3 regions of the Streptomyces sp. NPDC017056 genome follow, and region 2 is predicted to be linked to each of the others. Evidence: riboswitches for the same ligand, from Rfam matches in the RefSeq annotation. Region 2 holds a riboswitch; each other region holds the start of a gene.
The links. A riboswitch is a leader RNA that binds a small molecule or an ion and turns the genes downstream of it on or off. The one in region 2 is predicted to bind cobalamin.

Region 1: another riboswitch for cobalamin. It lies ahead of ACH4OW_RS01755 (HoxN/HupN/NixA family nickel/cobalt transporter); the one in region 2 lies ahead of ACH4OW_RS36550 (cobalamin biosynthesis protein).
Region 3: another riboswitch for cobalamin. It lies ahead of ACH4OW_RS22165 (ribonucleoside-diphosphate reductase subunit alpha); the one in region 2 lies ahead of ACH4OW_RS36550 (cobalamin biosynthesis protein).

The regions. Positions count from the first base shown of each region.
Region 1 is NZ_JBIRPD010000001.1:379,114-389,126, forward strand. Features, by position in the region: gene ACH4OW_RS01745 (FecCD family ABC transporter permease) at 1-1,004, opposite strand, end outside; gene ACH4OW_RS01750 (ABC transporter substrate-binding protein) at 1,004-2,077, opposite strand; cobalamin riboswitch at 2,245-2,458, shown strand; gene ACH4OW_RS01755 (HoxN/HupN/NixA family nickel/cobalt transporter) at 2,456-3,664, shown strand; gene ACH4OW_RS01760 (VOC family protein) at 3,770-4,270, opposite strand; gene ACH4OW_RS01765 (DoxX family protein) at 4,329-4,880, opposite strand; gene ACH4OW_RS01770 (hypothetical protein) at 5,096-5,320, opposite strand; gene ACH4OW_RS01775 (hypothetical protein) at 5,461-6,069, shown strand; tRNA gene ACH4OW_RS01780 (tRNA-OTHER) at 6,368-6,430, shown strand; gene ACH4OW_RS01785 (TROVE domain-containing protein) at 6,536-8,152, shown strand; gene ACH4OW_RS01790 (hypothetical protein) at 8,419-8,691, opposite strand; gene ACH4OW_RS01795 (HAD family hydrolase) at 8,825-9,487, shown strand; gene ACH4OW_RS01800 (DUF6119 family protein) at 9,639-10,013, shown strand, end outside.
Region 2 is NZ_JBIRPD010000030.1:54,701-64,713, reverse strand. Features, by position in the region: gene ACH4OW_RS36570 (cobyrinate a,c-diamide synthase) at 1-176, opposite strand, end outside; gene cobO (cob(I)yrinic acid a,c-diamide adenosyltransferase) at 232-831, opposite strand; gene ACH4OW_RS36560 (putative cobaltochelatase) at 831-2,963, opposite strand; gene ACH4OW_RS36555 (cobyric acid synthase) at 2,963-4,582, opposite strand; gene ACH4OW_RS36550 (cobalamin biosynthesis protein) at 4,614-5,585, opposite strand; cobalamin riboswitch at 5,716-5,866, opposite strand; gene ACH4OW_RS36545 (hypothetical protein) at 6,040-6,276, opposite strand; gene ACH4OW_RS36540 (inorganic phosphate transporter) at 6,315-7,655, opposite strand; gene ACH4OW_RS36535 (lysozyme) at 7,803-8,591, opposite strand; gene ACH4OW_RS36530 (class II aldolase/adducin family protein) at 8,904-9,557, shown strand; gene ACH4OW_RS36525 (prolyl oligopeptidase family serine peptidase) at 9,665-10,013, shown strand, end outside.
Region 3 is NZ_JBIRPD010000011.1:272,741-282,753, forward strand. Features, by position in the region: gene ACH4OW_RS22160 (ribonucleotide-diphosphate reductase subunit beta) at 1-681, opposite strand, end outside; gene ACH4OW_RS22165 (ribonucleoside-diphosphate reductase subunit alpha) at 684-3,122, opposite strand; cobalamin riboswitch at 3,282-3,423, opposite strand; gene ACH4OW_RS22170 (TolB family protein) at 3,723-5,069, shown strand; gene ACH4OW_RS22175 (TolB family protein) at 5,119-6,480, shown strand; gene ACH4OW_RS22180 (GNAT family N-acetyltransferase) at 6,520-7,029, opposite strand; gene mctP (monocarboxylate uptake permease MctP) at 7,084-8,718, opposite strand; gene ACH4OW_RS22190 (DUF3311 domain-containing protein) at 8,715-8,990, opposite strand; gene ACH4OW_RS22195 (CstA-like transporter-associated (seleno)protein) at 9,116-9,313, opposite strand; gene ACH4OW_RS22200 (carbon starvation CstA family protein) at 9,310-10,013, opposite strand, start outside.

The sequences.
Region 1 (10,013 bases), on a different contig from region 2:
ACCAGCAGCAGGGCCCCGGTCAGCGCCGCCAGCGGCAGCAGCCTGCGGTGGTCGCCGCCGACGAGCAGCCGGCACAGATGCGGCACCATCAGCCCCACGAAGGCCACGGCCCCGGACACCGACACCAGTACGCCGGTGAGCAGGCTGGTCACCACGAACAGCAACCGGCGCAGCCGGACCACGTCCACGCCCACGCTCGCCGCCGTCTCGTCCCCCATCGTCAGCGCGTTGAGCGCGCGGGCCCGCGCCTGGAGCACCAGCAGACCGGCCGGCACCGCGAGGGCCGGCAGGACCAGCGTGCTCCAGGTCGCGCCGCCGAGGCTGCCCATCAGCCAGAACAGCACGCCGCGCGTCTGCTGTTCGTCCCCTGCCTGTAGTACGAGATAGCTGGTGATCCCGGCCAGGAACTGCCCGATGCCGACCCCGGCGAGCACCAGCCGCAGCGGCGCGAAGCCGCCGCCCCTGCGGGCCAGCGTCCAGACCAGCGCGAACGAGGCGAGCGCCCCCGCGAAGGCCGCCAGCGACAGCCCCAAGCCCCCGGCCAGGCCGAACGCGCCGCCCGTACCGGCCACGGCGCCCGCACCCAAGACGATCGCGGCCACCGCGCCGAGCGACGCGCCGTTGGAGATGCCCAGGAGGTACGGGTCCGCCAGCGGGTTGCGCACCAGCGCCTGAGTGGCCGTACCGACGAGCCCGAGGCCCGCGCCGACCAGCGCGGCGAGCAGCGCTCTGGGCACCCGCAGCTGCCAGACGATCAGGTCGTTCGTGCCCGGCCTCGGCGGCTGCCCGCCCAGCCGCCGGAACACCACCGACCACACCTCCGCAGGAGCGATGTCGGTGGCGCCGAAGGAGACGGCGGCGGTCAGCGCCACGAGGAGCGCGAGCAGCAGCGCGACGGCGAGCCACGGCGTACCGGGCAGCACCCGCGGCGTACGGGGCGTGGTTGCTATACCGGGCGTACGGGGCTTGGTTGGCGTACGGGGCTTGGTTGGCGTATCGGGCATCAGCGGGCCGCCGCCGCGGCCTCGCCCAGCCGGTCCGGGTACAGCGTCTCCGCGATCCGCCGCACCGTGTCGGCGTTCCCGACCCCCGCGATGGTCGTCTGCTCGGAGCCGATGCGCAGGAATTTCCCTTCCTTTACGGCACGCAGCCCCGCCGTCCCCGCGAACCCCTTCAAAAACTGCTCCGCCTCGTCGAACGCCTTCTCATTCGCGGCAGCACTCCCCCGGTTCCGTACGCCCAACTGAATCCAGTCCGGGTCCTTGTCCACCACGTCCTCCCACGACACCGGCTTGAAGTCGCCCGCACAGTCCGCGAAGACATTGCGCGCCCCGGCTTCGGTCAGCACCGCGTGCGCCACCTGCCGGTTGCAGACGGCCACCGGCTGCTTCGTGCCCGCGTCGAAATCGAAGAAGAAATACGACGGCCGCTTCGACGCGGGTACGTCCGCAATGGCCTTCCGCACCCCGGAGACCTTCTTCTCCATCTCCGCGACGAGTTGCAGCGCACGCTGCGAAGTGCCCGTGACCTGCCCGAGCCGCCGGATGTCGCCCTCGACGGCAGACAGATCCCGCTGCGGCACCTTCTTGCGCGGCGCGCACGCCGTCGAGGCCAGATAGACGTGCTTGATGCCCGCCGCGGCGAACTCCTCCTCGGTCGGCGCGGCAGCCGCCCCGCCCATGTTCCCCATCGACGCGAACGTATCGATATAGAGATCGGCCCCGGACCCGAGCAGCTTCTCCTTCGGAATCACCGACTTGCCCAGCACCGGAACCCGCTGCGCCTGCGCGTCCAGTTCCGGCGGCAACGTTCCCTTCCCCGGTGGAAATCCCGTGCCGACAACCCGGTCACCCGCCCCCAGCCGAAGCAGCATCTCCAGGCTCGACGCATTGCTCGTGACGATTTTCCGCGGCGCAGCGGAAAACGTCGTCTCCCGCCCGTCGCAATCGGTGACCGCGACCGGGAAACCGGCATTGCCGCCGTCCCGGGCGCCCGCGGCGCTCCCGCCCGTACCACCGTCGGCACCACCGCATCCGGTGGCCAGCGCGGCCACCCCCACCGCCAGCGCCGCCGCCATCGTCACCGTCGTCGTCGCTGTCCGCTTCCTGCGAGGACGCATACGCCCGTACTCCCTGCCGCTCGACTGTCCGGCGGCCCGCCACTGCGAGCCGCGGACCAGGTAGTCGAGCGGACGGCGCCCACGGTTCCCGCGGAATCGGCCCGGTGGCCGCGCGCCGCCGGAGGTTAGAGTGTCCGGGCCGTGGTGTTCGGGAAGACCGGTGACGACCTTCGGGTCCAGGCCGGAGCGGCCCTCGCCACTGTGATCGGGAAGTTCCCGCCCCTTTCCGTACGCGCCTGCGCCCGTACGGAGCCACTGTCCGCAGCCCGCGGCCGGGAAGGCCGGGCCGGGCGCGCTCACCCGTAAGCCAGGAGACCGGCCACGGCATCTCACGAACTGATCCACGAGGTGCTGGAGCGTGACCACCGAATGCCCCTGTCCCCCGCCCCCCTACCCTCCCCTTCCTCTTCCTCCTCTCCTTCCTCTCCCCCCTCCCCCCTGCCCGGTTTCCGCTGGCAGCGTCAGGACACGGTGCGCACCGCGGGCCTGATGGCGGTGATAGCCGCGCTGCACGTCGTCGCCTTCGGCGTACTCTTCCTCCTCGTCGTGCCGAACCACTACACCGTGGGTTCGCAGGTGTTCGGCGTCGGCCTCGGCATCACCGCGTACACCCTCGGCATGCGGCACGCCTTCGACGCCGACCACATCGCCGCCATCGACAACACCACCCGCAAACTGATGGCCGACGGCAAACGCCCGGTGTCCGTGGGGTTCTGGTTCGCGCTCGGGCACTCCAGCGTGGTCGTCGCCATGGCCGCGCTGGTCGCCGGCGGCGCACAGCTGGCGGGCACCCTGCTCGACGACGAATCCCGCACCCACCAGGTCCTCGGCACCGTGGGCACCACGGTCTCCGGCACCTTCCTCTACCTGATCGCCGCGCTCAACCTCATCGCGCTGGCGGGCATCTGGCGGGTCTTCCGCGCCATGCGGCAGGGCCGCTACGACGAGGCCGAGCTGGAGGAACACCTCGACTCCCGCGGCTTCATGAACCGCGTCCTGGGCCGCTTCACCCGGTCCATCACCCGCCCCGGCCAGATGTACCCGCTCGGCTTCCTCTTCGGCCTCGGCTTCGACACCGCGACCGAGGTCACCCTGATGGTGATGGCGGGCAGCGGCGCCGCGGCCGGCCTGCCCTGGTACGCGATCCTGGTCCTGCCGCTGCTGTTCGCGGCGGGGATGAGCCTGTTCGACACGCTGGACGGTACGTTCATGAACTTCGCGTACCAGTGGGCGTTCTCGAACCCGGTGCGCAAGGTCTACTACAACCTCACGATCACCGGCCTGTCGATCGCCGTCGCGTTCTTCATCGGAACCATCGAACTGGTCACCGTCCTGCACGAGAAGCTGGACCTGAAGGACGGCGTCACCGACTGGATCTCGTCCATCGACCTGGACAACGTCGGCTTCATCATCGTCGGCCTGTTCGTGGTGGTCTGGGCGGCGGCCCTGGCGTACTGGCGGCTGGCCGGGGTGGAGAAACGGTGGACGGCGCGGACGGCGGGGACGGCGGAGGCCGGTGAGAGGGAAGCCCCGGAAACCGCCTGAGCCGACCTCCGGCCCCCGGCCCCCGGCCCACCGTGGCCCGCTCCGGCACTCGCCCGGAGCGGGCCCCGCCCCCGAGGGCGTGCGTTCCTCAGGGGCTTGCGCCCCTCACGTCGCCGAACCGGCCGCCGCGCCCGTCTTCAACCCGGGACCCCAGCGCTCCAGCGCCGCTTCGAGGTCGAGCGGGAGCAGCCGGTCGGGCTCGTCGGCGCCCGGCCAGTCCTCACGCGGCACGCGCCACATGACCTCGAACTCGTTGCCGTCCGGATCCTTCGCGTACAGCGACTTCGACACGAGGTGATCGGTGGCACCCACCAGCGCGCCCCGCCCGGCCAGCTCGGCCGCGGCATCCGCGAGCTCACCGAGGGTGCCGACCTCCCAGGCCAGGTGGTACAGGCCCACCCGCCCGTGCTCGGGGCCCGGCGCGTGGTCGCCGACCGCGAACAGCCCGAGATCGTGATCGTTGGCCGTCCCCTCGGCACTGAGGAACGCGGCCCGCCCCGGCACCTCGGTGTCCACCCGGAACCCCAGCGCCTCGGTGTAGAAGGCCACGGCGCGCGCCACGTCACGCACATACAGCACCGCATGGTTCAACCGCCGCACACTCACATCAATCCCTCACTTCTCACGTCTCCCACGTCCCGTCCGTCGCTTTCCCCACCGGGTGTCACTTCCGCAGCAGCAGAATCACGCCCGCCAGGACCACGCCGAGCACCACGGCAGCCACGCCGTACGCGAGCCGGTGCGCACGCAGGACCGGCAGCAGCCGGTCGATCGCGTACCGGCCGGGACCGGTCAGCGCGAGGGCCCCCGCACCCGCCGTGAGCAGCAGCTCGTACTCCACGCCCTCGGGCGCGAAGAACCCGCCGCCCCACTTCACCGCCAGCGCGTTCACCATCGTGCCGACGATCGCCGCGCCGGCCAGCGGCGTCAGCAGCCCGACCGCCAGCCCGAGACCGCCCAGCGTCTCGCTGAGCCCGGCCACCACGGCCATCGCCTTGCCCGCCGGATACCCACTGGCCGTGAAGAACTGCTCCGTCCCGTCCAGCCCGCCCCCGCCGAACCAGCCGAACAGCTTCTGCGCACCGTGCGCGGCCATGGTCAGCCCGACCGCGAGCCGCAGCACCAGCAGGCCGACGTCGTACGCGTGCGGAGTCGCGGCGTGCCGGTCGTCGGCACCGCTGCCGTAGCTGCTGAGAGGGCTGAGGGGGGAGGTCATACGAGCGCTCTTTCCTGTCTGGCGACCCGCCGGGCGGTCTGCCTGGCGGCCGGTCGCGAACCAAGTACCCAAGTACTTGAAACTTCAAGTCACACATCGACGATACACATCACTTGAAAGTCGAACAACCGATTCCTGCCCACCCCTGCCCGCCCGGGAACTCTCCAGGCACGCCCCCACCCACCAAGCAACACTTCAAGCCACCCCGGCGCCCCCTACCGGGCGCCCGCCCAGCAGTCCTTGTCCCCGCCGCGCCACTCCACCAGCCCCGGAGCATCGAGATCGATGTCCTCGGCATCCGGCGCCAGCCCGGCGTGCCGCAGAAACTCGGCGACATCCCCCCGCCCGTACGCCAGCCCGACGATCTGCCCACGAACGGTGACCCGGCGCCCGCCCGACGGCGAGGGCGGGTGCACGATCACCGGCGGATGCTCACCCATGCTTTCAGCGTGCACCGAGACCGCCCCCCACGCACGTCGAAGACCGGATAACGGCACCCGGCCGATCCCCGCACAATCCGACGAGGGAAAATGCAAACTCCAACCACAAACCCCACCCACAATTCACCCTCGAAGAACAGATGAAACTACCGGTCACCATCCACCAGGCCCGCCTCGGCGCCGAGAATTTCAAAGTGATCCGCCCGGCCCGCCCCCTGCCTCACGCCGTACTCGTAGACCGCGACCTACGCCTCAACCTCTGCCTAGACCAGGAATCCGCACAACACATCGGCGCCCTGTGGACGCTGGCGGCAACATCACCACGCGCACTGATCCACCTGCCACTACGAGCCACCCAGCCCGGCGCCCAGACCCTGGACCTGGTGCTACTCCACCACTCCCGCCAGTTCGCACCGTCACGCTGGAAAGACGTACGCCGCCGCCTACCCCCCGGCCGTCCGCGAACCATCACCCTGCCCGACGCACCCCTCACCGACGAACCCGAAACCGACCCCGGCACCCGCCACCACCGCGAAAACCGCGACCGATTCCATCAACACCTGCACGCCGAAACCCTCTTCATGACCGGCAGCGCAAAACTCTTCAAAGAAACCACCAACCGATTCTCTGCTCTCGCCCAACACACCCCCACCCCACCCACAACCCACCACTGCACCGCATTCCACTCCACCGACGGCACCCTCACCCCCACCGCCCGAGAAATCCACATAGAACTCGGCCCCCGCTGACCCAGGCACAAGAACGCCGGCGAGCGGGGCCGGTTCTGCGATGGCTGCTCTGTGACGGCTGCTCCGTGATTGCTGCGCTCCGCTGCTGTACGTGCCAACACCCCGGATGCAGCTCACCCGGCCAGTCACCGCCTGACGACCAACCCAGGTCCACTCAAAAATCGCTGGCGGTGTCGATCATGGGCGCTACAGTGGTGACACGACTTCAGCACCTCCCGGTGCGCAGGCCGCGGCTACTTCTTCCAATGATCCGCCGCAGCCGTTCTTGATCTCGGGAGGCACAGCATCGGGGTGCCCGGTGCGCAGGCGGGGGATACTTCCACTGTTAATGGGGCGGTTGCGGGTTCGAGTCCCGTCGTCAACTTCTGTTCGGCGTAGCTCAATTGGCAGAGCACCTTGTTTCCTCAGCCGATTTCGATCTCGGGCACCCCTCTGCTGAGCTTCCCCTCCATGTGAGGGGTTTTTCATGGCACGTTTCAACATCCGCACGGCTCGGGCCGCGCCCGCCTCGCCCGTCGCGTCGACCGGCGAGCGCACGATCACCGCCCAGGGCGGCATCGGCCACCTGCGCGACGCGAAGTCCGAGCTGTTCCTCCTCGCCGTCACCAACATGGTCGGCCAGGACACCTTCTACGAGTCCGGCGGCCAGCGCGATGACCGCTACACCACCCTGGTGCACCAACTCGCTGTCGAGGACCCGGCATGGACCTCGGGACTGCTCGCCTGGCTGCGCGGCGACGGCAACCTGCGCACCGCTGCCCTGGTCGGGGCCGCCGAATTCGTCCGGGCCCGCCTGGACGCGACCCGGGGCGATGCCGGGCCCGGCGCTCAGGCGGCCGTCGAGTCGCAGGGCGCGGGCTGGAACCGGCGCGTGATCGCTTCGGTTCTCCAGCGCGCCGACGAGCCGGGGGAGATGTTGGCCTACTGGACGTCACGGTACGGGCGGCGCATCCCGAAGCCCGTCAAGCGCGGAATCGAGGACGCGGTCGGCCGGCTCTACACCGAGAAGTCACTGTTGAAGTACGACAGCGCCAGTAAGGGGTTCCGCTTCGGTGACGTCATCGAGCTGGTGCATCCGGCGCCGCGGGCGCTGTGGCAGGGTGACCTGTTCGAGCACGCCATCGACCGCCGGCACAAGCGGGACAAGCCCACCCCCGAGTCGCTACGGCTGCTGCACGCCCGGGAGGCGATCGGCGAGTGGCCCGTCGCCCAGCGCCGGCCCCTGCTCGACCGCCCGGACGCCGCCGTCTACCTCCAGCACGCCGGGATGACGTGGGAGGCGCTGGCGGGCTGGCTGCAAGGGCCGATGGACCGCAAGGCGTGGGAGGCCGTCATCCCGTCCATGGGGTACATGGCTCTGCTGCGCAACCTGCGCAACTTCGACGAGGCCGAGGTGTCCGACGAGGTTGCGGAGCAGGTCGCGAAGCGGCTGGCCGATCCCGAGCAGGTGGCCCGCTCCCGCCAGTTCCCGTTCCGGTTCCTTGCCGCGTACCAGCACGCGCCGTCGCTGCGGTGGGGGCACGCCTTGGAGACGGCCCTCGGGTACTCGCTGGCGAACGTGCCCGCCCTGCCGGGCCGGACGCTGGTGCTGGTCGACCGATCGGGATCGATGTTCGGTGGCCTCAGCGCGCAGACCCAGCTCAACCGGGCCGACAGCGCCGCGGTGTTCGGTACGGCGGTGGCGCTGCGCGCGGAGTCGGCGGACCTGGTGCAGTTCGGTACCAGAAGCGAGCCGGTGCCGCTGCGCAGGGGCGAGGCCGTACTGCGCGTCCTGGACCGCTTCCGGGCCCTGGGCGGTACCGAGACGTCGGAGGCGGTGCGCAGCCACTACCGGGGGCACGACCGGGTGCTGATCGTGACCGACGAGCAGGCCGCGTACAGCCACCACGGTGACCCGACCGAGCAGGTCCCGGACCGGGTACCGGTCTACACCTGGAACCTGGCGGGCTACCGCGCCGGGCACGGCCCGTCCGGCAGCCGCGCCCGGCACACGTTCGGCGGGCTGACCGACCACGCCTTCCGAATGGTGCCGCTGCTGGAAGCCGGCCGGGACGCCAGGTGGCCCTGGCACGGCAGCCACTGACCATGAGAGCGCCCCTCCCCCAGGAGGGGCGCTTCTCCCTGTGCCGCTGAGGACTGCTGAGGCTGTCCGCCGTAGCCATGCGCCCCATCGCCATCGCCCCGCACCCGTCGGCAACGGCTCCAGGATCACGATGCGCACGGCCATGAACACAGCTCACGGTAGGGCGGCCGGGGCCCATCTGCATTGCTCTGCACTGCGTCCGCGAGAGCGCCACCGCTCTGCCACGCCCGCCCCGCCGAATTCCCCCACGCGGCGAGTCCGCCGCCTTAGCTCTCTTCGGGCGCGGGATGCCGGACGGCGCGCTTGAGGGCCTGCTCCGTCTCGTACCGATTTGCAACGGACCTCAGCGCGGCCTGGGTCTCTTCGGCCGCCGCGCGCCAGGCGTTCCAGAGGTCTTGCCATGTCGCGTGCTGCTCGTCCGTCCACCCGTCACCGGCGGTCGGCCGACCGCACTCGGCCTGGTAGGCGAGGAGTTTCTCGTGCGCCTGGACGGCGGCCTGCTCCAGCTTGATCAATTCGTCCGGGAGTTCGATTGCCACTGGCTGATTCTACTCACCCCTGGCGGAATCCTTCCCCACCTCCGCAGCCCACACCTCCAGCAGCCCCCTCCCGGCCCACCCCAGCCACAAACCGCGAGCGGTGAGGGCGAGGGCGGGGCCGTAGGGTGCGCGCATGATTCGCGCTGCGGTGTTCGATGTCGGTGAGTGCCTGGTTGACGAGACGCGAGAATACGGGACGTGGGCCGACTGGCTCGGCGTCCCACGCCACACCTTCGCGGCGGTGTTCGGAGCAGTGATCGCGCAAGGACGGGACTACCGCGAAGTGTTCCAGGAGTTCCGGCCCGGCTTCGATCTGTACGAGCAGAGAGCGGCGCGCGCGGCATCCGGCCAGCCGGAACACTTCGACGAGAGCGACCTGTACCCGGATGTCCGCCCGGCACTCGCCCAGCTGCGGGCCGACGGATTGTGGCTCGGGATCGCGGGCAACCAGACCGTACGAGCTGGCGGCATCCTTAGGGAGTTGTTCTCCGAGGACGTGGACCTGATCGGCGCCTCGGATGACTGGGGCGCAAGCAAACCCGACCCGCTGTTCTTCGAGCGGGTCGCCGAGGTGGTGCCGTACGAGAACACCGAGATCGTGTACGTCGGCGACCGCATCGACAACGACCTGCGACCGGGCGCCGCATGCGGAATGCACACGGCGCTCCTTCACCGCGGCCCGTGGGCGACGATCCAGTGGAACACCGCCGAGGCTCGCGACCTGCCCACTTTCCGAATCGAGTCGCTCGCCGACCTCTCCGAGTCGATCAGGAAGTTCAACGCGCGAGAGCACTGACCGTCGTCGAACCGTGCAAGGACCCAGCGGGCTGGACAGCAAGGCGAGGCAAAGCAGAGCCCAGTTGATCATTTGGGAGACAACCGGGAGACGCCCCTTGCACTCAGACCGATTCTAGGAGGGACGGAGAGTGTGCCCAAAAGGAGAGATCATGACAAAGGCCCGGATCAGAGAATCCTCTGACCCGGGCCTTTACGTCTACCTGTACTGGCACTACTGGTGGGCACAACAGAATCTGCGCGACTGGAGAAAGGAGGAAGGTAGCGAAACATCTTACAACGACAATATCGCTAACGAGCACGATGATCTGCTCCACCTGGACACAGAGCATATTAAGTCTTATGGCGACATGGTCGAAGTCTGCGATTTGCTACACGCTGACGACTACCTCACGCATATCAAGAAGTACGAGAAAAGCCAAACACTGAGCCATCTATTCTCGCAAGGATATGCTTCTGCCGTACTCCTCGGAGTTGACGAGGCGTACAAGAAGGCACTCGTGGACTTCGCCGAGAGACACAGCGCC
Region 2 (10,013 bases):
CCGGGGCGGCCGGTCGCCAGGGCGTGGTAGCCGGGGTCGATGTAGTCGGGGCCCACCTTGTGCGGGGAGACCGTGAGCCCGGCCTCGGTGAAGGCCGCCATCAGGCCGGTGGCGACGGTCGTCTTGCCGCTGCCCGAGGCGGGCGCGGCGATGACGAGCCGGGGGATGGTGCTCACGGTCTCGCTGCTCCTGGTCCTGCCGTTCTCGGTGGTGTGGTGCCCGGCCGCGCCGTCACCACTCGATGCCCCGCTGGCCCTTCTGGCCCGCGTCCATCGGGTGCTTGACCTTGGTCATGTCGGTCACCAGGTCCGCGAAGTCGCACAGCTCGTGCGGCGCGTTGCGGCCCGTGACGACGACGTGCTGGGTGCCGGGGCGGTCGCGCAGGACGGAGACGACCTCGGCGGTGTCCACCCACCCCCAGTGCATCGGGTAGGCGAACTCGTCGAGCACGTACAGCTTGTACGTCTCGGCGGCCAGGTCCCGCTTGACCTGCTCCCAGCCCTCGCGGGCCGCCTCCTCGTTGCTGAACTGCGAGTCGCGCTGGACCCACGACCAGCCCTCGCCCATCTTGTGCCAGGCGACCGTGCCGCCCTCGCCGGAGTCGCCGAGTACCCGCAGCGCCCGCTCCTCGCCCACTTTCCACTTCGCCGACTTCACGAACTGGAACACACCGACCGGCCAGCCCTGGTTCCAGGCTCGCATGGCCAGCCCGAAGGCGGCGGTGGACTTGCCCTTGCCGAGTCCGGTGTGGACGAAGACCAGCGGGCGGTTGCGCCGCTGGCGTGTGGTGAGCCCGTCGTCCGGTACGACGGACGGCTGTCCCTGTGGCATTAAGCGGCCCTCCGGTGAGTGTGGTTGGTGCCCTGTCCGCGTACGTCGCGGACGAGCGCGGAGACGCTGTCCGCGCGCAGCTCGTCGAGGGTGACGGCGGTGCCCTGGAGGTCCCGGGCCAGCTCGCCGGCCAGCCCCAGCCGTACCGGCCCCGCCTCGCAGTCCACGACCACCGAGGCGACGCCCTCGGCGCCCAGCAGCCGCGCCGCGCGGGACGTGCGCACCAGCGGCTCGGGGCCGCCGGTGGAGCGCCCGTCGGTGACGACCACCAGCAGCGGCCGGCGGGAGGCGTCCCGCAGCCGTTCCACCCGCAGCACCTCGTGGGCCTTGAGCAGGCCCGCGGACAGCGGTGTCCGGCCGCCGGTGGGCAGCGACTCCAGCCGGGCCGCGCCCGCCTCCACCGACGAGGTGGGCGGCAGCGCCAGCTCGGCCTGGGAGCCGCGGAAAGTGATCATGCCGATCTTGTCGCGCCGCTGGTACGCGTCGAGCAGCAGCGACAGCACCGCGCCCTTGACCGCGCTCATCCGCTTGCGCGCCGCCATCGAGCCGGACGCGTCCACGACGAACAGCACGAGGTTGCCCTCGCGGCCCTCGCGCACCGCCTCGCGCAGGTCGTCGCGGCGGACGACCAGCCCGGGGCCGCGGCGCCCGCGCGCCACCTGGTGCGGCGCGGCGGCCTGCACGGTCGCGGCCAGGTGCAGCTTGGTCAGGGTGCCCTGCGGGCGCCGGGCGCCGGTGGTGCGGCCGTGCGCCGTACGGGCCCGCGACCGGCGGCCGTCCGCGCCCTCGCCGAGTCCCGGCACGTCCAGCCGCCGCGTACGGAACGGCTCGCCCGCGCCGACGGCGGCCGTCTCGCCGCCGTCACCGGGGGCGCCTTCGCCGGTGCCCTCGGACTGTGCCTTCGGCTCGGCGGGGGCCGGGTCCTGTTCGGGGGCCTGCGGCTGCTCGGGCAGCTGCGGCTGGTCGTGTGGTGCCTGGTCGTGCGGTGCCTGGGCGTCCTCGCCCTGCGGGCCGTCGGTGCCGCCGTCGCCGTCCTGCGGCGGCTGCCCGCCGCCCGGCCCGTCGGGACCGCCCTCCGGACCGCCGTCGGGGTCCGGCTCCGGGTCGTCGTCCTCGTCCGCGCCGAACTCCTCCAGCGTCCGGTCGAGTTTCTCCTCGTCCAGGCCGGGGGCGTCGAACGGGTTGCGGCGGCGCCGGTGGGGGAGCGCCAGCAGGGCGGCCTGCCGTACGTCCTCCTCGCGGACGTCCGTACGGCCCGCCCAGGCGGCCAGCGCGCAGGCGGTGCGCGCCATCACGATGTCGGCGCGCATGCCGTCCACCTCGAACGCGGCGCAGACGGCGGCGATCTGCCGCAGCACCGCGTCCCCGAGGACGACGTCCGGCAGCAGCGCCCGCGCGGCGGCGATCCGCTCACGCAGTCCGCCCTCCTCGGCGGCCCAGCGCGCGGCGAAGCCCGCCGGGTCCGCGTCGTAGGCCAGGCGGCGCCGGACGACCTCGACCCGCTGGTCCGGCTCGCGGGAGGCGGCGACCTCCACGGTCAGGCCGAAGCGGTCCAGCAACTGCGGGCGCAGTTCGCCTTCTTCGGGGTTCATGGTGCCGACGAGCAGGAAGCGCGCCGCGTGCCGTACGGAGACGCCCTCGCGTTCCACGTACGAGGCGCCCATGGCGGCCGCGTCCAGCAGCAGGTCCACGAGGTGGTCGTGCAGGAGGTTGACCTCGTCGACGTACAGGATGCCGCGGTGCGCGTCCGCCAGCAGGCCGGGCTCGAAGGCTTTCACGCCCTCCGACAGGGCCCGCTCGATGTCCAGCGCGCCGACGAGGCGGTCCTCGGAGGCGCCGACGGGGAGTTCGACCATACGGGCCGGGCGGTCCTCCGCGCCGGCCGCCTCGTGCGGACCGTCCGGGCAGGCCGGGTCCGGCGCGGCCGGGTCGCAGGAGAAGCGGCACCCGGTGACGACGGGGACGTCCGGCATCAGCGCCGTCAGACCGCGCACGATCGTGGACTTCGCGGTGCCCTTCTCGCCGCGGACCAGCACCCCGCCGATGGCCGGCGAGATGGCGTTGAGCAGCAGGCTCAACCGCATGTCGGACATGCCGACGACCGCGGTGAACGGGTAAGGGACCGATGCCATTAAGGAGTACCCCCTTCGAGGGACGTGCGGTGTGCGGGTGCGGGGGAGGCCGCGCCGGGTGCGGCCGGGGTGCGGGGCGGTGGCGGTATCGGCGGCGCCCCCGGCGGCACGAAGGGCAGCCCCGCCGGGACCCCGTCCTCGATCAGCCGCAGCAGCGCGTCGGTGTCCGCGTGCTCCTCGATCAGGTCGCCCAGCTTGTCGAGCTGCTCCTCGCGCAGCGCGGCGAAGCTGGTGTCCGGCGCCGGGACGAACGCGCGGCCCGCGTCGGCGGCCACCCGCCGCAGGAACGCCCGCCGGAAGCCGTCGCTCTCCAGGGAGCCGTGCCAGTGGGTGCCCCAGACCGATCCGGACCGGCAGCCGTCCAGGAAGGGCTGCCCGCCGGTGACCTCGGCCACGCCGTGGTGGATCTCGTATCCCTCGACCGGCTCGCCCAGCGCCTCGCCGGACGGCCTGGCCAGGGTCTTGTCCGCGGCGAACCGTACGCGTACGGGCAGCAGGCCCAGCCCGTCCACGGTGCCGGCCTTGGACTCGACCTCGTCCTCGATGCGCTCGCCGAGCATCTGGAAGCCGCCGCAGATGCCGAGCACCGGGCGCCCTTCGGCCGCGCGCCGCCGCACCGCGTCGGCGATGCCGCGCTCGCGCAGCCACTGGAGCGCGCGGACGGTGCCGCGGGTGCCGGGCAGCACGACGAGGTCGGCGTCGGCCAGTTCCTCGGGGCGGTCCACGAAGCGCACCACGACGCCCGGTTCGGCGGCGAGCGCGTCCACGTCGGTGAAGTTCGACATCAGCGGTACGGCGGCGACGGCGACCCGCAGCACGTCGGCGCCGTGCGGCGGCGCCACCACGCTCTCGCGGACCGCGCCGCGCAGCGACACCCGGAGGCCGTCCTCCTCGTCGATGCCCAGGCCGTGCGCGAACGGCAGCACCCCGAGGGTGGGCCGTCCCGTCAGGCTTCTCAGCATGTCCAGACCCGGTTCCAGCAGCGTCACATCGCCCCGGAACTTGTTGACCAGGTAGCCCGCGACCAGCGCCTGGTCCTCCTGGGACAGCAGCGCCGTGGTGCCGAAGAACGACGCGAACACGCCGCCCCTGTCGATGTCGCCGACCACCACGACCGGGATGCGGGCGGCCCGCGCGATGCCCATGTTCACGATGTCGGTACGCCGCAGGTTGATCTCCGCGGGGCTGCCGGCGCCCTCGCAGATCACCGCGTCGTGCGTACGGCGCAGTTCCCGGAGGCAGTCGGTGACCGTGCCGAGCAGCTGCTCCTGACGCCCGGCGTGGTAGCCGCGCGCGCTCAGTTCGCCCACCGGCTTGCCCATCAGGACGACCTGGCTGCTGCGGTCACTGCCTGGCTTCAACAACACCGGGTTCATCAGCGCGCTCGGCTCGACGCGCGCCGCCGCGGCCTGCATGGCCTGCGCCCGCCCGATCTCCGCGCCCTCGCGCGTCACGAACGAGTTCAGCGACATGTTCTGCGCCTTGAAGGGCGCCACCTTGACACCCTTGCGGGCCAGCCAGCGGCAGATGCCCGCCGTGACCACGCTCTTGCCCGCGTCGGACGTGGTGCCCGCCACCAGCAGCCCGCCGCCGAGCGGTGCTTGACCCGGTCCGTTCACGTGGCGCTCCTCGCCGTCCGCACGTTGCTGCTCACTTGGCCCTCCCGGCCGTACGGGCCCGCCGTACGGCCCCCACCGCGCACCGGCCCGCGACCGTGGCCGCCAGCGCCAGCGCGCTCACCCGGCGCGACAGCGTGACGGCCCGCTCGATGTCCGGTACCGCTACGGGGCGCCCGGCGGCGCCGTTCATCACCGGCCGGTGCTCGACCCGGCCGCCGTATGCCAGGGTGCCCCCCAGCCGTACGCCCAGCGCCCCCGCGAACGCCGCTTCCACCGGACCCGCGTTGGGGCTCGGGTGCGACGGGCCGTCCTGCCGCCAGGCACGCCACGCGCCCCGCCGGTCGGGTCCCGCGAGGACCGCCAGCGCGGCGGTCAGCCGGGCACCGGGGAAACCGGCCACGTCGTCGAGCCGGGCCGAGGCCCAGCCGAAGCGGTGGTAGCGCGGCGACTTGTGCCCCACCATCGCGTCCAAAGTGTTGACGGCGCGGAACGCCAGCAGCCCCGGCACACCGGCGACCGCACCCCAGACCAGGGCGCCGACCACCGCGTCCGAGGTGTTCTCGGCGACGGACTCCACCACGGCGCGCGCCATCTGCTGCCCGTCCAGGGCCTGCGGGTCGCGCCCGCACAGGTGCGGCAGCCGCTCCCGCGCCACGTCGAGGTCGCCCACGGCGAGCGCGCCGCCGACGGCCCGCGCTTCGCGGCCCAGCGAGGTGCCGCCCAGGACGGACCAAGTGGCGGCGGCGGTCAGCGCTACGGAGGCGGCGGGGGAGCGGCGTACGGCACGGGTGAGGAGCGCGGCGCCCGCGGCGGTCCCCCCGGCGCACAGCGCGGTGTGCAGGGCCCCGCGCCCGCGGTCGTCACGCCACAGCCGGCGTTCCACGGCGGCCGCGGCCCGCCCGAAGGCGGCCACCGGGTGACCGCGCCGGGGATCGCCCGCGACCAGGTCGCCGAGGAAGCCGAGGGCCGCGCCGCACGCGTAGCCGGCGTGTTCGGCACGCATCGGATCAGACCGCCGTCGCGCCTCGGAGGGACGGTACGGGGGAAGGCACAGAAGATCGCGAACTGCGGCCGGGCATGGCGGTAGGTCCTCACTCAGGGTCCGCGCCCTGGTTCGACGGGTACGGCGACAAGAGTCTCCTGGCTCCCCGGATCGGCGCTTCCCCCGGCCTTCCAGTCCGTACGGGAACCTCTCGGCTGCGACGCGGACCGTGGCCCTTGGTGGAGGGGCGCTCCCCGGTGACAGTGGCGGGACCGCGCCGGATTCTCACCGGACTTCCTCATCTGTCGCCGAATGGCTCCGGCAGTCCACCACGCTCCGCGAGAGCCCGTCAACTCGCGCTTGACCTGCGGCGCGGGGCGGTGGCGACGCTGTGTCCCAGGACACAGCGAAGGGCGCCCGGCGCCGCGGCGGAAAGGCCGCGGCACCGGGCGCCCCGAGTGCGGTGCTTGCCGGGTCAGGCGGCGACGATCAGATAGATGCCGTACGCCACGGCCGCCGCGCACAGCGCGAAGCAGGCGTACGCCCCGGCCCGCGCCGCCCCGCCGGAGCCGCCGGCGGTCGCCGCCGCGCCCTCCTGCTGCGGCTTGCGGGACGTGCCGACGATGCCCAGGGTGAACAGGCCGACGATGCCGACCGTCACCACGAGCGTGACGCCGAAGACCTGGCCCAGAGCTGCCCAGTCGATGCTCATTCGCGTTCTCGTTCCTTGGTGGGTGCCGTGCGGCCGGGTCAGCCGGCCGCCGAGCCGGCCTTGGCGCGGCGCTGGGCGTGGGTCTCGTGCGGGTGGGCGGCCACCGGGGCCGCGATCACCGGCGCGGCGCCGACCGGGTCCGCGAGCGGCGCGTCGGCCATCGCGGGCGCGGGGACCGCGGTGACGGCCATCGCGGGCGCGGACACGACCGGCCCGGCGGGCGGCGGGGCGACGGCCTGCAGCGCGGCGGTGACGACGCCCGCCGGCTCCGCGGCCGGGCCCTCGTTGACGTTGGTGTGGTCCACCGGCTTGCGCCGGGAGGCCGCCCAGATCGCGCCGCACACGGCGAGCCCGAGGACCGCCACGGTCGCGATGCCCCAGTCGCCCTGCTCCGCCAGGAACGCGGCGCCCGCCGCGACCAGGCCGGCGGCCGGCAGCGTCAGGCCCCAGGCGACGACCATCCGGCCCGCCGTGGACCAGCGCACCACGCCGCCCTTGCGGCCCAGGCCGGAGCCCATGACCGAGCCCGAGCAGACCTGGGTGGTGGAGAGCGCGAAGCCGAGGTGGGAGGAGGCCAGGATGGTGGCGGCCGCGCCGGTCTGGGCGGCGAAGCCCTGCGGCGGCTGGATGTCGGTGATGCCCTTGCCCATCGTGCGGATGATGCGCCAGCCGCCGAGGTAGGTGCCGAGCGCGATGGCCACACCGGCCGAGGCGATGACCCACAGCGGCGGGTCGGCGTGCGGGGCGACCACGCCGCCGGTGATCAGCGCGAGGGTGATCACGCCCATCGTCTTCTGCGCGTCGTTGGTGCCGTGCGCGAGGGAGACCAGCGCGGCGGAGGCGATCTGCCCGGCGCGGTAGCCCTTGGCGGTGTCCTCCTCGGCGCGGTTGCGGGCCAGCCGGTAGGTCAGCCGGGTCGCGGCCAGCGCGGCCAGGCCGGCCACGACCGGCGCGGCGACGGCCGGGATGAGGACCTTCATGACCACGGCGTCGGCGTGCACGCCGCTGGTGCCAACGGACACCAGGGTCGCGCCGATCAGGCCGCCGAAGAGGGCGTGCGAGGAGCTGGAGGGGAGTCCGGCCAGCCAGGTGACCAGGTTCCAGACGATGGCGCCGACCAGCCCCGCGAAGATCACTTCTGGTCTGATGCCGGCGGTCTCGTCGATGATCCCGCCGGAGATGGTCTTGGCGACCTCCACGGACAGGAACGCGCCGACCAGATTGAGGACCGCCGACATCGCCACCGCGGTCCTGGGCTTGAGTGCCCCGGTGGAAATGGTGGTGGCCATGGCGTTGGCCGTGTCGTGGAAGCCGTTCGTAAAGTCGAACACCAAGGCCGTGACGATCACGATCCCGATGAGAAGCGTGATGTGTTCCATTCACCCAGGCAATCAGTTCGATGGGCAGTGACGCTCGGGACCGTACGGACGACGGGTGAACGGAAGGTGAACTGGGACGGGCGCCGCGGTGACGCCCCCGGAGGGGTCGCGCGAAGGCGCCCGTCCCGTCCCTCGGGCATCAGCCGTTCAGCCCCGGGCGAAGCGCCTGAGCTGCGCGGCCGTGCCGTTCCACGTGTTCTGGTCGCCGGGCAGCGCCCCGGACCCGGCGCGCTGCCGGATGCTCGGGTACGCCCAGCCGGCGGGGAGCTTGCCCGGCGTGCCGTGCCAGTGGGCCAGCCACAGCGGGTGAGTGGCGGCGAACGCCCGGCTGCCGCCGGTGCAGCCGTTCCACCACCGGGCCGTCGTGTAGATCACCGGCCGCCGCCCCGTCTGCCGCAGCACCTCGTTGCTGAACGCCTTGATCCACCGGACCAGCGCGGTGCCGCTCATCCCGTAGCAGGCGTGCTCCCGGTCGTACGGATTGTGCTCGATGTCGAGCGCCGGCGGCAGCGTCCGGCCGTCCGCCCTCCACCCGCCGCCGCTGCGCAGGAAGTGCCGGGCTTGCGCGCGCCCTGAGGACGCGTTCGGCACACCGAAGTGGTACGCGCCGCGCAGCAGGCCCGCCTTGCGCGCGCCGCGGTACTGCCGCGGGAAGTACGGGTTGCGGTACCAGGTCGACTCGGTGGCCTTGACGTACACGAACCGGCCGCCCTTCGCCCGTACGTCCCGCCAGTTGACGTTCCCCTGGTGCGAGGAGACGTCGTGCCCGGCGGGCTTGACCGCGGCGGAGGCGGCGGGCGCCGCGGGCAGGGCGGTGCACAGGGTGCCGGCGAGTGTGCCCAGGACGAGGGCTCCGGCGGCCAGCCGGCGGCGTGACCGGCGGGGCGGGCTGGCCGGGCGCTGTGCGGCAGAAGGGCGGTTGCGGTCACGGGCCATGATTCCCCCCGGATCTCCCCAGGACGGCGACGTGCAAGACGGCTGATGGCGACGTGCAGGTCAGCGGGTGGTGGCGACGTGCATGACAACGATCCGAACAAGCTCCCGAAGGCTACCGGGAGATCCGCACAAGCCGGTCGAAGCTCGGTCAATCCCGTCAGCACGCCGCCGATACCGACATGGCGGATACCGGAGCACGAGGGTCCGCCCCACGGCCCCGCTCCCGGCCCGTACGGTGTCGGCAGCCCCGCGCGCACCACGCCCGCGCGCACGCCCGGGCACCGCCCGCACCGCACACCGGAGGCACAACGCATGACGGAACCGGAAGCCCTCGGCCGCGCCTGGCGCGAGCTGGTCGACACCGCCCGCCGCACGGTCGCCGACGGCCTGGTCGTCGGCACCTCGGGCAACGTCTCCGTCCGCGTCGGCGACCTGGTCCTGGTCACCCCCAGCGGCGTCCGCTACGACCGGCTCGGGCCCGGCGACCTCACCGCGGTGGACCTCGAAGGACGCCAGGTCCGCGGCACCCTGCGGCCCACCAGCGAACTCCCCATGCACCTGGCCGTCTACCGCGCCACCGGGGCCGCCGCCGTCGTCCACACCCATGCCGCCCACGCCACCGCCGTCTCCACCCTCGTCACCGAACTCCCGCCGGTGCACTACATGACCGCCGCCCTCGGCGGCCCCGTCCGCGTCGCGCCCTACGCCCTCTACGGCACCGAGGAGTTGGCCGAGAACATGCTCGGCGCCCTGCGCGGCCGCACCGGCTGCCTCCTGCGCAACCACGGCACCGTCGTGTACGGCGACACCCTTGACGAGGCGTACGACCGCACCGCCCAGCTGGAGTGGATGTGCCGCGTCTGGCTCGCCGCCAGCTCGGTGCCGGGCCGCGAACCCGCCCTGCTCACACCGGAACAGGTCGGCGCGGCAGGCGACCGGCTGCGCGGCTACGGGCAGCGCCGCTGACACGCGCCGCCACCGGGCCCCGCCCGGTCGCCCCGGGCCGCGCCCGCCGTCACCCGGCCGCGCCCGCCCACTGGCCGCGGACGCCGACCCCGCCCACACTGGGGAGGATGCGTCTGGGTACTGCGGCGGCAGCAGCCGCCACCACGGTGATCGGTGCCGGCGCGGCCGCGGTGGCGGCCGGCCGGTACGCCAGCGGCATGGTCCTCAAACCCGCCCACGACCGGCCGCTGCCGGGCGACCCCCGGCTCACGGTGCACTCCACCGGGCCTGGGCGGGTCACCCTCACCCGCAGCCTCGCCTCGCTGCGGCCCGGCACCTACGGCCTCACCGGCGCGGGCGCCCACGCGATCGTCGGCCCCCTCCTGGACGACGTGCCGCACCCCGCCGACACCGTCGTCCGCCGCCTGGAACGGGTCACCCACGGCACCCTCCAGCCGGGCGCCCGGATGCGGATGA
Region 3 (10,013 bases), on a different contig from region 2:
GAACACCCAGTTGGTGCCGGTCGCCAGGCCGTGCAGCAGGCCGCGCGAGCGGAACCAGTACACGTACGCGAAGGCGCCGTAGAAGAAGAGGCCCTCGATGCAGGCCGCGAAGCAGATCAGGTTCAGCAGGAAGCGGCGGCGGTCGGCCTTCGACTCCAGGCGGTCGATGGACTCGACCGAGTCCATCCACTTGAAGCAGAACTCGGCCTTCTCGCGGATGGAGGGGATGTTCTCCACCGCGGCGAACGCGGCCGCGCGGTCGTCCGGGTCGGGCAGGTAGGTGTCCAGCAGCGTCAGGTAGAACTGGACGTGCACGGCCTCCTCGAAGAGCTGCCGGCTCAGGTAGAGCCGCGCCTCGGGGGAGTTGATGTGCTTGTAGAGCGTCAGCACGAGGTTGTTCGCCACGATCGAGTCGCCGGTCGCGAAGAACGCGACGAGCCGGCCGATCATGTGCTGCTCGCCGGGCGACAGCTTGGCGAGGTCGGCCACGTCGGAGTGGAGGTCGACCTCCTCCACGGTCCAGGTGTTCTTGATCGCGTCGCGGTAGCGGTCGTAGAAGTCCGGGTAGCGCATCGGGCGCAGGGTCAGCTCGAAGCCCGGGTCGAGCAGGTTCTTGCTGCCGGTGGTGGCGGTGTGCGAGGCGGCCGCGGTCGTCTCGTTCTTTTCAGGTGCGGTGGTCATGGTTACTGGCACGCCTCGCAGGACTCGGGGTTTTCCAGGGAACAGGCGACGGCCTCGGGATCGGCCGCCTGAGCGGGTACGGGAGCGGTCTGCGCGCCCCCGCCCGTGCCGCGCGCGGACTGGGCGATACGGGTCGCCGGACGCGAGCGGAGGTAGTAGGTGGTCTTGATGCCGCGCTTCCAGGCGTACGCGTACATCGAGCTGAGCTTGCCGATGGTCGGCGAGGCCATGAACAGGTTCAGCGACTGGCTCTGGTCGAGGTAGGGCGTACGGGCCGCCGCCATGTCGATCAGCGCGCGCTGCGGGATCTCCCAGGCCGTGCGGTACAGCTCGCGGGTCTCGGCGGGAATCCAGTCCAGCTCCTGCACCGAGCCGTTGGCCTCGCGCAGCGCGTCACGGGTCCGGGCGTCCCACAGGCCCAGCGCCTTCAACTCCTCGATCAGGTACGCGTTGACCTGGAGGAACTCGCCCGACAGCGTCTCGCGCTTGAACAGGTTGGAGACCTGCGGCTCGATGCACTCGTAGACGCCCGCGATGGAGGCGATGGTGGCGGTCGGCGCGATGGCCAGCAGCAGCGAGTTGCGCATGCCGGTCGCCGCGATACGGGTGCGCAGCGCCGCCCACCGGTCCGCCCAGCGCGGCTCGGCGTTCGGGTAGTGGTCGGGGTGCAGCACGCCGCGGGCCGTGCGGGTCGCGGACCAGGCCGGGTGCGGGCCGTGCCGCTCGGCGAGGTCGGCGGACGCCTCGTACGCCGCGAGCATGATCCGCTCCGAGATGCGGGTGGACAGCTCCTGGGCCTCGGGCGAGTCGAAGTGCAGCCGCAGCCGGAAGAAGACGTCCTGGAGGCCCATCAGGCCCAGGCCCACAGGCCGCCAGCGGGAGTTGGAGGCGCCGGCCTGCTCGGTCGGGTAGAAGTTGATGTCCACGACGCGGTCGAGGAAGGTGACCGCCGTGCGGACGGTGGCGTCCAGCTTCTCCCAGTCCATCTCGCCGTTGTCACCCAGGTGGGCGGCGAGGTTGACCGAGCCGAGGTTGCAGACGGCGGTCTCGCCGTCGTCCGTGACCTCCAGGATCTCGGTGCACAGGTTGGAGGAGTGCACGACCTTGCCGGGCTCGGCGGTCTGGTTGGCGGTGCGGTTGGCGGCGTCCTTGAAGGTCATCCAGCCGTTGCCGGTCTGCGCGAGGGTGCGCATCATCCGCGAGTACAGGACCCGGGCCGGGACCTGCTTGACGGCGCGGCCCTCGGCCTCCGCCTTGCGGTACGCGGCGTCGAACTCGTCGCCGTACAGGTCCACCAGCTCGGGCGCGTCGCTGGGGGAGAACAGCGACCAGTCGGCGTCGGCCTCGACGCGGCGCATGAACTCGTCGGGGATCCAGTGCGCGATGTTGAGGTTGTGGGTGCGCCGGGCCTCCTCGCCCGTGTTGTCGCGCAGCTCCAGGAACTCCTCCAGGTCCGCGTGCCAGGTCTCCAGGTAGACGCAGGCGGCGCCCTTGCGCCGGCCGCCCTGGTTCACGGCCGCGACCGAGGCGTCCAGAGTGCGCAGGAACGGCACGATGCCGTTGGAGTGGCCGTTGGTGCCGCGGATCAGCGAGCCGCGGGCGCGGACCCGGGAGTACGACAGGCCGATGCCGCCGGCGTGCTTCGACAGGCGCGCCACCTGGTGGTAGCGGTCGTAGATCGAGTCCAGCTCGTCCAGGGGGGAGTCCAGCAGGTAGCAGGAGGACATCTGCGGGTGCCGGGTGCCGGAGTTGAACAGCGTGGGCGAGGAGGGCAGGTACGACAGGGTGCTGGTCAGGCGGTACAGCTCGGCGACGTCGGCGAGCGCCCGCTCGCTGTGGTCCTCGGCCAGGCCGCAGGCCACCCGCAGCAGGAAGTGCTGCGGGGTCTCGATCACCTGGCGGGAGATCGGGTGGCGCAGCAGGTAGCGGGAGTGCAGGGTGCGCAGGCCGAAGTAGCCGAACCGGTCGTCGGCGCCGTCCGCCAGGGCGCGGTCGACCAGTGCGTCCAGGCGGTCGGCGTGGGTGCGCACGAACTCGGCCGTGGAGTCGGCGATCAGGCCCTCGCGGTGGCCTGTGGCGACGGAGGCGGAGAAGGCGACCGCCCCCTCCGCGGCCGCCTCCTCCGCGATGGCGCGGGTCAGCAGGCGCGCGGCGAGCTTGGAGTACTGCGGCTCGTCGCCGATCAGGCCCGCCGCGGCCTCCATGGCCAGGGAGCGCAGTTCGGCCTCGTCCGAGCCGGGGTGGCGGCCGCGCAGCGCGGCGGCGGCGATCTTGCCCGGGTCGGTGGCGGCCAGGTCGGCGGTGAGGTCGGTCAGCGTGCGCAGCAGGGCGGCGCCGGGGCCGTCCTCGGCCCGGCCGTCGGCACCCTGCCGGGGCTGCGTGTCCTTCGCGGGCTGCACGACCTGCTCGGCTGCTGCGGGCTCCGTTGGCGCGATGGTCACGTGCTGCTCTCCCTCACTCGGCGGGGGCCTGGGGAGGAGCGCGACGGCCGCGTGCGGGCGTGCGGCACCCCCGGCACGGCAAGGGGCGCGCGGGCACACCGCGCAGCGTCCACCGGTCCAACCCGCGAGACCCGGACGTATCGACGACCGCGCCGGTCCTGGCGCGGGCGTGCTGTGGGCAGGTCTTCGGACTCACGGGTGCGGATTTACGCACTTCGTACACCGTTGCGGGACAGTTCCGGATTCGCACCGGATTCCCCTGCGACGACAGCGAGCACGAGCATACATCTTGTGCCGCCTCGTGCACCCACCCCCATATCTTGTGTCGCGTTGCGACGGGGTTGTCCGAAGCCGTGGTATTCGGGGGCCGTCCCGAGGCCATTCTCCGGGCCCAGCAAGGCGCCCCGCGGTCCGCTCCGGGGCCGCTTCCGGCCTGCCGTGGGGCGGTTCGCGGGCCGCCTGGACGGGGGCTGATGCAGGGGGCGTATTGGTGGCGCGGAACATCCCTGATGCGTTGACCGGGACCCCTGAAGCGTATTGGCTCCTTGTCTGCTCTGTCGCCCGATGGGGCGGGTGGGGGACAAGTGTGAGGGGGGAGACATGCGAAGAACCGGTGCGGCGCGTGGCGCGGTCCGGGTTGCGGGTCTGATGGCGGGGGTCTGCGTCGTGGCGGGCGCGCTGCCTGCCACGGCCGTCGCGGAGACGGCGGCGGCCCCGGCCACCGAGCGGGTCAGCGTCGCCGCGGACGGAACGCAGGGAAACGGTTTTTCGGGCGATCCGAGGCTCAGCGCGAACGGGCGGTTCGTGGCATTCTCCTCGGACGCCACCAATCTGGGACCCATCGACGCCAACGGCCAACAGGACGTCTACGTCAAGGATTTACGGACGGGAAAGGTCGACCTGGTCAGTGTCGCCAGTGACGGCACCCGCGGCGACGCCCTCTCCGGCTCGCCCGAGATCAGCGCCGACGGGCGGTATGTGGCCTTCTACTCCAGCGCGACGAACCTGGTCCCCGGCGACACCAACGGCGAGGGCGACGTCTCCGTCCACGACCGCCGCACCGGGCGCACCGTGAGCCCCACCGCGGGCGCCGGGACATCCCCGTACGGATACGGGGTCCAGAACTTCGCCCTCAGCGGCGACGGCCACCGCCTCGCCTTCGGCTCCCACCGCCCGGACCTGGTGCCCGACGACACCAACGAGCGCCTGGACGTCTTCGTCCACGATGTGCAGAAGGGAACGACGAAACGGGTCAGCGTGGCGAGCGACGGCAGCCAGGCCGACGGCCCGTCCGCCTTCCCGTCGATCAGCGCCGACGGCCGCCGGGTGGCGTTCACCTCGAAGGCGACCAATCTCACCCCCGCCCGGCCCGGCTTCCGCCGCCCGCCGCCGCAGGACCCCATGTACGTCCACGACCTGGCCACCGGGCGGACCAGGGCGGCGAGCCTGAGCACCACGGACGCCGTGGTCGGCGTGTCACCGTTCCCCCGGCTCAGCCCCGACGGCCGGTACGCGGTCTTCGCCGCCGTGGCCGACGACGTGGTGCCGGACGACACCAACGGCACGTACGACCTCTTCGCCCGCGACCTGGAACAGGGCACCACCCGGCTGCTGTCCCGCGCCCACGACGGCGCCCAGGGCAACGGCTGGTCCTCCGAAGGGCGGCTCAGCGCCGACAACCGGCGGCTCTTCTTCACCTCAGCGGCCGCCAACCTGGTGCCCGGTGACACCAACGGGCAGGTGGACGGCTTCGTCCGCGACCTGCGCAGCGGACGGGTCGAGCGGGTCAACGTCGGCGTGGACGGCGCCCAGTCGGCGTCCTGGACGAACATCGCCGTACCCGACGCCACCGGACGGCTGGCGGCCTTCGACTCGCGCGACGACGGGCTGGTGCCCGGCGACACGAACGGGACGGGCGACGTGTTCGTCCGGCGGCTGGAGCACTGACGTACCGCGCGCTGACGCGGCGGCGTACCCACGAGGAGGGGAACCCACCATGAGGACCACCCGCACCACCGCCCGGAGAATCGCCACCGTGACGGGCGTGTGCGCGCTCGCCGCGCTGCTGCCCGCGACGACGGCCGGCGCCCGGACCCCGCCGCCGTCCGGCACCGAGCGGGTCAGCGTCACCGCCGAAGGGGCGCAGGCCAACGACGGCTCGTCCGGCCCGGCGATCAGTGCCGACGGGCGGTACGTCGCCTTCGCCTCCGACGCGAGCGACCTGGTGCCCGGCGACACCAACGGGAGGTCGGACGTCTTCGTGAAGGACCTGCGCACGGGCGCCGTCCAGCGCGTCAACGTGGCGAGCGACGGCGCCCAGGCCGACTCCTGGTCGTCCACCCCGTCCATCAGCGCCGACGGGCGGTACGTCGCCTTCGCCTCCGACGCGGCCAACCTCGTGCCGGGCGACACCAACGCCGACACCGACATCTTCGTCCACGACCGCAGGACCGGGCGGACCGAGAGCGTCACCCTCGACGGGCGGCCCCCGCAGGGCAAGCAGGGCGCCCAGATGCCGATGATCAGCGCCAACGGCCGGTACGTGGCATTCGCCTCCAGCCGGGAGGACCTGGTGCCCGGCGACACCAACGGCGCCCAGGACATCTTCGTACGCGACCGCAAGACCGGCACCGTGACCCGGGTGAGTGTCTCCGTCACCGGCGGCGAGCAGGCCGCAGGCCCCTCCGCCAGTCCGGTGATCAGCTACGACGGCCGCAAGGTCGGCTTCATCTCCAAAGCGTCCAACATGCCCCCGAAGCCGGCCCGGGCCGCCCGCCAGGAGGCCGGCCCGCGCAGACCGCACAGCTACCCGTTCTTCCTGCACGACCTGGACACCGGCCGCACGAGCGTGGCGAGCCTCAGCTCGGCCGGTGAGCCGGTGGGCGCCTGGAACGCCTCGCTCAGCCCCGACGGCCGCTACGCGGTCTTCTCCAGCCAGTACGGTGAAGTGGTGCCCGGCCACCCGACGGGTCGCCCGGACCTGTTCGTCCGCGACCTCGTCAAGGGCACCACGGAGCAGATGAGCCTCACCCCCGACGGCAAGCAGCCGCAGTCCGGCTCCTCCGGCCAGGGCGTGCTGTCCGCCGACAACCGCCGCCTGTACTTCCAGTCCTCGTCCCCCGACCTGGTGCCCGGCGACACCAACGGCGCCCAGGACATCTTCGTCCGCGATCTGCGGGCCGGCACCGTCGAGCGGGTCAGCGTCGCCACCGACGGCACCCAGGCCCAGGGCTATTCCTCGAACGCCTCCACCGACGCCACGGGCCGCCTCGTCGCCTTCGACTCCAACGCGGCGAACCTGGTCCCGGGCGACACGAACGGGGCCTCGGACGTGTTCGTACGGCGGGTGGGGCCGTAAGACCGGCGAGTCAGACCCGGCACCGGTCGTGCTGAGCCGCTAGGTCGCGTCGCCCAGCCCGCAGGCGAATGCCCACAGCCTGATGCCCGGTATCGGCTCCCAGTCCCGCTCGGGTATGCGCGTGAACCCGATGCGCTCGTACACGCGATGGGCCTTGTCGATGTGGGGCATCGCGGAGAGCACCATGCGGGACAGGCCGAGGGAGCGGGCGCGGTCCATGCAGGCGCGCACCAGCGTCTCGCCGATGCCGCGCCCGCGCCCGCCGGGGGCGACGGCCAGCATCCGGAACTCGCCCTCGCCGGGACCGGCTATCTCGGCGTACGGGCTGCCGGGGGCGGCGAAGGTCACCACCCCCAGCACCGCGCCGTCGGCGTCGATCGCCGTCAGCACCTCGGCGTGCTCGGCCCGGTGCGCGACATCGCGCAGCTTGCCCGCATACGGGTCGTCGGCCCCGAACGCCAGCAGTCCGTCCGCCGCGTAGGCCGCCACGAGGAGTTCACCGATCGCGTCGAACTCCGCCGGCCGTGCGGCCCTGATCATGATGTCCATGAGGCAAGTGTGCACCGGGGGTGTGACAACGCCCCCGGCACCGCACCCGGTCCCTCAGTGCCCCGCCGGCACTCCCGCCGTGGCCGGGGGCAGTTCGACCTGGACGCCCTTGTCGCCCGCGTCCGCCGTGTAGTCCTCGGGGGACGTCTCGTCGACGCCGTCCGGGGCCTGCACGGCGCGCAGCACGACGGTCAGCACGACCGTCACGAGGACGTTGAGGACGAACGCGGTCAGGCCGATGTAGCCGATCTCGCCGATGCCGGGGATCTCCGCGCTGGAGCCGCCGAAGTGCTTCTGCGTGGGGCTGGCCACCCCGTACGCCGCGAGGGTGCCGTAGAGCATGCCGGCCGCCCAGCCCGCCAGCAGCGCCCACCGGTGGAACCAGTTGGTGAACAGGCCGCCCACCAGGGCCGGCATGGTCTGGAGGATCCAGATGCCGCCCAGCAGCTGGAAGTTGATGGCGACGGTCTTGTCCATGGTCAGGACGAAGACCAGCGCGCCCACCTTCACCAGCAGCGACACCAGCTTGGCGACCTTGTGCTCCTGCGCGGGTGTGGCGCCGGGCTTGAGGAAGTCCTTGTAGATGTTGCGGGTGAAGAGGTTCGCCGCGGCGATGGACATGATCGCCGCCGGCACCAGCGCGCCGATGCCGATCGCGGCGAACGCCACGCCGGTGAACCAGTCGGGGAACATGTTCTCGAACAGCTGCGGAATGGCCAGCTGACCGTTCTGGACCTTGATCCCGGCCGCCACCGCCATGAAGCCGAGCAGCGCGAGCAGCCCCAGCATCAGCGAGTACAGCGGCAGGATGGTGGTGTTGCGGCGGATCACGTTGCGGTTGCGGGAGGACAGCGTCGCCGTGATCGAGTGCGGGTACATGAACAGCGCGAGCGCGGAACCGAGGGCCAGCGTCGCGTACGCCCACTGCGCGTTCGGCCCGCTGGCCAGTTCGCCGCGCGGTTTGCCGGTCGCCGGGTTCTTCTGCGCGAAGGTGTCCTTGGCGACCGCGAAGATGTGGTCGAAGCCGCCCAGCTTGATCGGGATGTAGACGATCGCGACGGCGATGACCAGGTAGATCAGGCCGTCCTTGACGAACGCGATCAGGGCGGGCGCCCGCAGCCCGGACGAGTACGTGTACGCCGCCAGCACGCCGAAGGCGATCAGCAGCGGCAGGTCCTTGACGAACCAGTGGGTGTTCTCGCCGCCGCCGACGCCCATCACGTCCAGCACGGCCTGGATGCCGACGAGTTGCAGCGCGATGTACGGCATCGTGGCGAGGATGCCGGTGAGCGCCACGGCCAGCGACAGGCTCTTGGAGCCGAATCGGCCGCGCACGAAGTCGGAGGTGGTGACGTAGCCGTGCTTGTGCGAGACCGACCACAGGCGCGGCAGGAAGGTGAAGATCAGCGGGTAGACGAGGATCGTGTACGGCACGGCGAAGAACCCGGCCGCGCCCGCCGCGTAGATCGCCGCGGGCACGGCGACGAAGGTGTACGCGGTGTAGAGGTCGCCGCCGAGCAGGAACCAGGTCACCCAGGTGCCGAAGCTGCGGCCGCCCAGGCCCCATTCGTCGAGGTTGTCGGACTGCTCGGCCTTGCGCCAGCGCGCCGCCAGGAAGCCCATGACCGTGACGGCCACGAAGAAGAAGATGAAGACGGCGAGCGCGACGCCGTTCACGCCGTCCTTCACCGGGACGCACCCCCCTTGCGGAGGCGCTGCTCACGCTGGACCAGCTTGTAGGCGGTCATGGTGAGCGCGGTCGAGATCAGCACCCAGAGCATCTGGTACCAGTAGAAGAACGGGACGCCGGCGAGCGTCGGCTCGACCTTCGCGTACGAGCTCACCCACAGCATCGCCACGAAGGGCGCGACCAGGCACAGCCCGGCGACCACGCGGGTGGGCGTGACGACCGGGGCGGCTCTGCCCGCTGGTGTTCCGGCTGATTCGGACGGCTCTGGCATGGCCGTGGCTCCGTTCCCTGGCGGTCCCTTGGTGATCACGGGTGTAATGGGCAGGAAATCTAAGCCAGGGAAGTTGTACGCGTCACTACCTGTCCGCATATCGGTACGGCAACGAACCGGCCGGCTCAGCAGCAGCGGAACCCGGAACGGGGGTCGCCCTCGCGCGCTTCGGCGCGCCGCCGCTCGAATTCCCGGCGGCTGGGAACCGGCGCGTCCGGCGCCTCCCGCCGGACATGCGCGACGTAGTGCTCGTAAGCGCTCTCGCCGGTCAATTCCCGTACGTACCAGCGGATCCAGCGCAGGGTGCGCCCTACCGTGGTCACGGCGCGCTCCGCCCGGCCGCGGCGAGTTCCGCCTTCTCCTCCTCGGACGCCACCAGGCCGGCCGGCGCGACGATCGCCGACCTCGTGTACGGGGCCTCGCTGAGCCGGGTGGCGGCCGGGTCGCGCAGGTGGCGTACGCACACCCGGGCCGCGTCCGCGATCACCACCACGATCAGCAGCGCGAGCACAGCGGACAGCACGCCGTCCACCGTCGAGTTGGTGACAACCGTGTGCATGTCGCTCATGTTCTTGGCGGGTGGCAGCACCTTCCCGGCGTCGATGGCGTCCTGGTAGGCCGAACGCTGCGTGAAGAAGCCGACCTTGGGGTCGCCGGAGAAGACCTTCTGCCAGCTCGCGGTGAGCGTGACGACGGCGTCCCAGACGAGCGGAATGCCCGTGATCCAGGCCCATTTCAGGCGCCCCGACTTGATCAGGAGGGTGGTGCAGACGGTCAGGGCCACCGCCGCGAGCAGCTGGTTGGCGATGCCGAAGACCGGGAAGAGCTGGTTGATGCCGCCGAGCGGCTCGTGCACGCCGACCCACAGGAAGTACCCCCACAGCGCGACCACGGCCGCGCTGCACAGCACCAGTCCGGGCTTCCAACTGACCGTGCGGAACGGCTTGTAGACGTTGCCCAGCATGTCCTGGAGCATGAAGCGGCCCACCCGGGTGCCCGCGTCCAGCGCGGTGAGGATGAACA